Linked DNA regions of Ruminococcus sp. HUN007. The protein of the gene in region 1 interacts with the protein of each later gene in a pairwise test. Links are inferred from orthologs where the notes say so. Each region holds a gene or a part of one and is shown in the gene's direction. Other genes may lie near its edges. The genes, in order: CC97_RS13015 and ribD.

Region 1 (3,328 bases):
ATACACCAGACAGTTGGCTACAAAGTGCCTGATGAAGAATGCGACCTTTTCTACTGCACTGAAGGCAATATAAAGACAGATATAAAGGCTGCCATTTCCAATTCACTCGGATTCGGCGGTCACAACGCGACCCTGTGCTTCAAGTCAGTAAAATAATCGTTGGAGGACGTTATGGCAGATAACAGAATTTGCAGTCTCACATTTGCTGAGATCAAAGAACTTGCGGAACTCGTTTCCGACAAAAAACTTGGTAGAATAGAAATCAAAAACGGTGACAGCTCGATCCTGATCGAAGACAAGAAGCTTCCTCCGGTTCCTCCTGTAATACCGTCCGCTTCACCGGTAACAGCTGCAGTGCAGACAGCAGCAGCTCCGGCAGTTCAGAACACTGAAACCAGACCGGCTGATGAAAAGATCACAGGCAACGTAGTAAAAGCACCTATCGTAGGTACATTCTACGCTTCACCTTCACCGGACAAGCCGGCATTTGTTAAAGTCGGAGACCACGTTAAGAAAGGCGATGTAATATTCATAGTTGAATCAATGAAGCTCATGAACGAGATTCAGAGCGAATTTGAAGGAACTGTTGAACAGATACTCGTTGAAAATGCATCAGCGGTCGAATACGATCAGCCGATCATGATCATAAAATAAAAAGGGGATAATGATATGAGCATACTTATGGATCAGGAACAGATCAAGGAAGTAATTCCTCACAGAGATCCGTTTCTTCTCATAGACGAAATAGTAGAAATGGAACCGGGCAAAAGAGTCGTAGCAAAGAAATACATCAAGGCTGACGATTTCTGGTTCCGCGGTCACTTTCCGGAAAAGCCTGTAGTACCGGGCGTTCTCATCATTGAAATGCTTGCACAGGCAGGAGCCGTTTCAATGCTTTCACTCGACGAGCACAAGGGCAAAATAGGCTTCCTCGGCGGAGTTGACAAGGCAAAGTTCAGAAGAATGGTAGTACCGGGCGATGTTCTTACACTTGAAGTTGAGATCATCAAGATAAAGGGACCTGTCGGTGTAGGCAAGGCTGTTGCCCACGTTGACGGCGAAAAAGCTGTTACTGCCGAGATCTCCTTTGTTTTAAAATAATTTTATGGAGCATAACAGAATGTTCAGAAAAATATTGATAGCAAACCGCGGCGAGATCGCTGTCAGGATCATAAGAGCCTGCCGTGAACTCGGCATCCGCACAGTTGCAGTATACTCAACAGCAGACAAAAGCTCGCTTCATGCACAGATCGCAGATGAAGCAGTGTGCATTGGTCCTGCTGATTCATCAAAGAGTTACCTGAATATTGAAGCTATAATCTCAGCCTGCATGATCACAGGTGCTGACGCTGTTCACCCGGGATTCGGCTTCCTTTCGGAAAATTCAAAGTTTGCAAGAATATGCGAAAAATGCGGCATAACATTTATCGGCCCTTCACCTGAATCCATCGACATGCTCGGTGACAAGGCAAATGCAAAAAAGACCATGGAAGATGCCGGCGTACCGGTAATTCCGGGATCAAAGGGCGAAATAAAAACACTTGACGAAGCACGTGAACTTGCCGAAAAGATCGGTTACCCGGTACTTATAAAAGCTGCTGCAGGCGGCGGCGGACGCGGTATCAGAATAGTTAACAATTCAGAGGAACTCGAAGCCCAGATAACCGCAGCAAAACAGGAATCACTGAATTTCTTCAGTGACGATGCAGTTTATCTCGAAAAATTCATCGAACGTCCGCGTCACGTTGAAATACAGATCGTTGCTGACAAAGCAGGTCACGTTGTACACCTCGGTGAACGTGACTGCTCTCTCCAGAGAAGACACCAGAAAGTTATCGAAGAGAGCCCGAGCCCTGTAATGACGGAAGAACTCCGTGCAAAGATGGGCAAAGCGGCAGTTACAGCTGCAAAGGTAAGCAATTACTACAATGTAGGTACAATAGAATTTCTTGTGGACAAGAACGGTGACTTCTACTTCATGGAAATGAACACAAGAATTCAGGTAGAGCATCCGATAACCGAATTCGTTACAGGTGTTGACCTTGTAAAGACACAGATAAAAATAGCAGCCGGAGAAGATCTTGGTTTCACACAGGACGACATAAAACTCAGAGGTCACGCTATCGAATGCCGTATCAACGCTGAGTGCCCTGAAAAGAACTTCAGGCCTTGTCCGGGCGTTATAACAGCACTCTACACACCGGGCGGTCCGGGCGTCAGAGTTGACAGTGCTGTCTACCAGGGTTATGCGATCACTCCTTACTATGATTCCATGATCTCAAAGCTTATCGTATACGGAAACACACGCGAGGAAGCTATAAAGAAAATGTCATGGGCACTTTCCGAATTCATAGTAGGCGGGATCGATACAAACATCGAATTCCAGCTTGATCTCATCAGAAATGAGACCTTCGGCAGCGGAGCCTACGATGTTGGTTTTATCGAAAAATTTCTTGAACAGAGATAAGTAAGCCACGGCTTGCAAAAAGGAGTCATAAAAGATGTTTGAAGATATCTTTCAGGTTGTAAAGACAAGATTTAACGGCAACAGGGAAAAAGAACAGGATGTCGTTTCAGATACGACTATTCCTGAAAACATCATTTTCAAGTGTCCGCGATGCAGGACAACACTTTTTGAAGATGACTATATCCGAAACAACAAGGTTTGTCCTTCATGCAACTATCACGGAAGACTTTCAGCGAGGGAAAGGATCAGGATCACGGCTGACAAAGGCAGTTTCACTGAATTTGACAAGGACATGATCAGCAAAAACCCTATCGAATTTCCGGGATATGAAAAGAAACAGGAAGCGCTGCGCTCCCAGACAGGCCTCAGTGATGCTGTTATAACAGGTGAATGCCGTATAAGAAAGATAAGGGTAGTTATTGCGGTAATGGATGCATCCTACATGATGGCTTCAATGGGAAGCGTTGTCGGTGAAAAGATAACACGCGCCATTGAATATGCGACCGAAAACAAACTTCCGTTTATAGCATTTACAGCATCAGGCGGTGCAAGAATGCAGGAAGGTATGGTCTCGCTCATGCAGATGGCCAAGACCTCAGGTGCCGTTGCAAGACACGGTGATGCAGGACAGCTTTACATAACAGTCCTCACAGACCCTACCACAGGCGGTGTTACAGCCTCTTTTGCATCGCTCGGCGACATTATCATTGCTGAGCCGAAGGTGCTTGTAGGATTCGCCGGCAGACGTGTTATCGAGGGAACTATAAAGCAGAGACTTCCTGACGATTTCCAGCTTGCTGAATTCCAGCTTGAAAAGGGATTTGTTGACATGATTGCTGAGAGAAAAAAGATGAGAAGCGT
Region 2 (3,156 bases), 280 kb from region 1 along the record:
AGTGACGTTCTCATCTGTTCAGCCGCCGCACAGAGACTGTGTAATTAAAGTTATAAGTTAATAAGCAGGACCGGCGCATAATTTAATGAATAACTTACGCAAAATATATTGACATTGACTTAAAAAAAGTTTAAAATTATATTTAAGGATTATTTTTAACCGGATACCCGTCTGGTGATCAAATATAACTACAGGAGGATGAAAAAATGGGATTTTTAGAAAAAGTAGGCGGATTCGCTGGCAAGGCAGGAGAAAAGATTTCAAAGGCTGCAACAGGTGCAGCTGACAAGTCAAAGCTTCTCGCTGAAAAGGCAAAGCTCAAGAGCCACATCAGCACAGAAAACTCAAACATCAGCAAGGCTTACACAGAGCTTGGCAAAAAGTATTTTGAAATATTCGGTCAGAATCCGGCAGAGGATTTTGCTGAAATAGTAGGTAAGATCAACGATGCTAACGCACACATCGCTGAACTCCAGCAGCAGCTCGCAGCACTCGACGTTGAAACAACATGTCCTAAGTGCGGAGCTTCTATCAGAAAGGATCAGCAGTTCTGTCAGGCATGCGGCGCAAAGATGGAAAGCTTTGTTGACGTGGAACCTGAAGATGTTTCAGTAGTTGTTGAAGCTGATGAAACTGCATCAGAAGATACTGAGATCTGAGTTTCCCTTGACTAAGTGAAATAAATATGTTAAACTGATATTATAAAGCTTCAGGGTAGTGTGTGATTCATGACCGGCGGTAAAGTCCGCGAACCTCTTTGAAGAGGCCGATCCGGTGAAATTCCGGGACCGACGGTAAAGTCCGGATGAAAGAAGCAGCAGTTTTATGTGGCCTGAACGGCCGCAGATATGCATAGTTTTTCAGAGTACCCTGTAAAAAGCAGGGTACTTTTATTTTTTTACGAAAAGAGTGTTTGCCTTGTCAGAACATGAAAAATATATGAAAATGGCAGTCGAACTTGCTAAGGGCGGCACCGGTTTTGTTTCTCCGAATCCTCTTGTGGGAGCAGTTGTCGTGAAGAACGGCCGCATTATCGGCTGCGGCTATCACCGGAAATACGGCGAGCTTCACGCTGAAAGGAATGCGTTTGCAGCCTGCACCGAAAGTGCTGAAGGCGCAGACCTTTACGTAACGCTTGAACCGTGCTGTCATTACGGCAAAACCCCGCCGTGTACCGAGGCAGTCATCGAAAACGGTATTAAGCGTGTTTTCATCGGCTCACCGGATCCTAATCCGAAGGTTGCCGGAAACGGAGTTGCCATACTGCGCAAGCACGGCATCGAAGTTATTGAAGGCGTCCTTAGGGAAGAGTGCGATGCGCTCAACGACATCTTCTTCCACTACATCACAACCGGTACGCCTTACGTTATTCTCAAGTATGCCATGACGGCAGACGGTAAGATCGCAACACATACCGGTGCGTCGAAGTGGATCACATCTGAGGAATCGCGTGATCATGTTCAGCATACCAGAAAACGTGTTTCGGCTGTTATGACCGGGATCGGCACCGTACTTGCGGACGATCCGCTTCTTACCTGCAGGCTTGAAGATGCCGGCGTACATTCACGTGTCATCTGCGACAGCCGGCTGCGCATACCGGCCGACAGCCGGATAATGAAAACAGCATCATCCGTACCGACCTACATTGCCACAGTAAGTGACGATGCCGAAAAGAAGGAGGTTCTCGAAAATCTCGGGGCGGTAATAATAAAAACTCCTTCCGCGGACGGAAAGGTCGATCTTGAATATCTCATGAAACAGCTTGCTTCGGAATACAGAATCGACAGCATCCTGCTCGAAGGGGGAGCCGAACTTGCATGCAGCGCTCTTGAAGCGGGTATTGTAAACAAGCTTCAGGTCTACATCGCACCGAAGATATTCGGCGGTGCAACAGCCAGATCTGCCGTCGGCGGTATCGGCGTTGACTATCCGGATAAGGCCTTCATGCTCTCCGATCCGGTAATAAGCACTATCGGCAGTGACATTCTCATTGAATACAGCGTCGGGGGTGAGTAGCTTGTTTACGGGTATAATTGAAGAAAAGGGAACAGTGGCAAACGTTAAAAAGGGAAACGTGTCATCCCGTATCACCTTCAGGGCTTCCGTTGTGCTTGAAGACATTCACGAGGGCGACAGTATTGCCGTGAACGGTGTGTGCCTTACCGCTACTGATATTACGGCAGACACATTTACTGCCGACGTCATGGCCGAGACCATGCGCCGAAGTTCCCTCGGATCCCTGCGTGCAGGCGACGAGGTCAACATGGAACGCGCCATGCTCTGCGGCGGCAGGTTCGGCGGGCACATCGTTTCCGGACATATTGACGGTACAGGAACAATCGCTTCCATGAAGCGCGAGGAAAATGCCGTCTGGGTGAAAATTTCTGCTGACAGTTCACTGCTCCGCTACATAGTCGAAAAAGGATCCGTTGCTCTCGACGGAATCAGTCTTACAGTAGCGGCAGTTACCGACAGTAATTTCAGTGTGTCCGTCATTCCCCATACAGGATCTGAGACCACACTTCTTTCAAAAAAGCCGGGTGACCGGGTAAATATTGAATGCGATATGATAGGAAAATATGTAGAAAAACTTTTAGGATCAAACCAGGTTGAAACCGGACAGGTGGTTGACAACAAAACCGGTATTACCTCAGAATTCCTTGCCCGGAACGGTTTCATGTGATGGTTGTAAACCTCTTTTCATGAACGAAAATCCGGTTTACAACCTTACGGATTCAACCTCCTGCAACCCGTTTCCTCTGCCAAAGCCGGCTCCGTGCTGCGCTTAAGTGAGGACACGGGAAACAGCAGATCAAATTATGATAATCTATTTACGAAAGGAAAATCACTCATAAATGTTTAACTACAATACTATCGATGAAGCACTCGAAGAACTTCGTGCCGGAAAAATAATTCTTGTTACCGATGATGCTGACAGGGAAAATGAAGGCGATTTCATCTGTGCAGCGCAGTTCGCCACACAGGCTAACGTCAATTTTATGGCTACCCACGGAAAAGGCCTTATCTGTATGCCGATGAGCCATGAATACACTTCAAAGCTCGGCCTTTCACAGATGGTGAAGAACAATACGGATAATCACTGTACGGCTTTTACGGTTTCCATTGACCATAAGGATACCACGACCGGTATTTCGG

Evidence for each region.
Region 2: the proteins of CC97_RS13015 (region 1) and ribD interact in binary tests that used the Escherichia coli proteins (3 or more experiments, as listed by UniProt). The link is inferred for Ruminococcus sp. HUN007 from one-to-one orthologs.

Annotation. Positions count from the first base shown.
Region 1 is NZ_JOOA01000002.1:2,025,470-2,028,797, forward strand. Bases 295-3,293 are described here. They hold CC97_RS13015 (acetyl-CoA carboxylase biotin carboxylase subunit), read left to right. Parts: upstream 295-1,120; coding sequence 1,121-2,467; downstream 2,468-3,293. Other genes in these bases: accB (acetyl-CoA carboxylase biotin carboxyl carrier protein), read left to right, coding at 295-654; fabZ (3-hydroxyacyl-ACP dehydratase FabZ), read left to right, coding at 670-1,101; accD (acetyl-CoA carboxylase, carboxyltransferase subunit beta), read left to right, coding at 2,502-3,293. Also shown: fabF (beta-ketoacyl-ACP synthase II), read left to right, coding at 1-156; more of accB, read left to right, coding at 172-294; more of accD, read left to right, coding at 3,294-3,328. UniProt on the Escherichia coli protein: This protein is a component of the acetyl coenzyme A carboxylase complex; first, biotin carboxylase catalyzes the carboxylation of the carrier protein and then the transcarboxylase transfers the carboxyl group to form malonyl-CoA.
Region 2 is NZ_JOOA01000002.1:2,302,440-2,305,595, forward strand. What follows is about bases 141-2,967. They hold ribD (bifunctional diaminohydroxyphosphoribosylaminopyrimidine deaminase/5-amino-6-(5-phosphoribosylamino)uracil reductase RibD), read left to right. Parts: upstream 141-918; coding sequence 919-2,016; downstream 2,017-2,967. Other genes in these bases: CC97_RS14325 (zinc ribbon domain-containing protein), read left to right, coding at 207-659; ribE (riboflavin synthase), read left to right, coding at 2,018-2,683; CC97_RS14345 (bifunctional 3,4-dihydroxy-2-butanone-4-phosphate synthase/GTP cyclohydrolase II), read left to right, coding at 2,856-2,967. Outside these bases: CC97_RS14320 (thymidine phosphorylase), read left to right, coding at 1-61; more of CC97_RS14345, read left to right, coding at 2,968-3,156. UniProt on the Escherichia coli protein: Converts 2,5-diamino-6-(ribosylamino)-4(3h)-pyrimidinone 5'-phosphate into 5-amino-6-(ribosylamino)-2,4(1h,3h)-pyrimidinedione 5'-phosphate.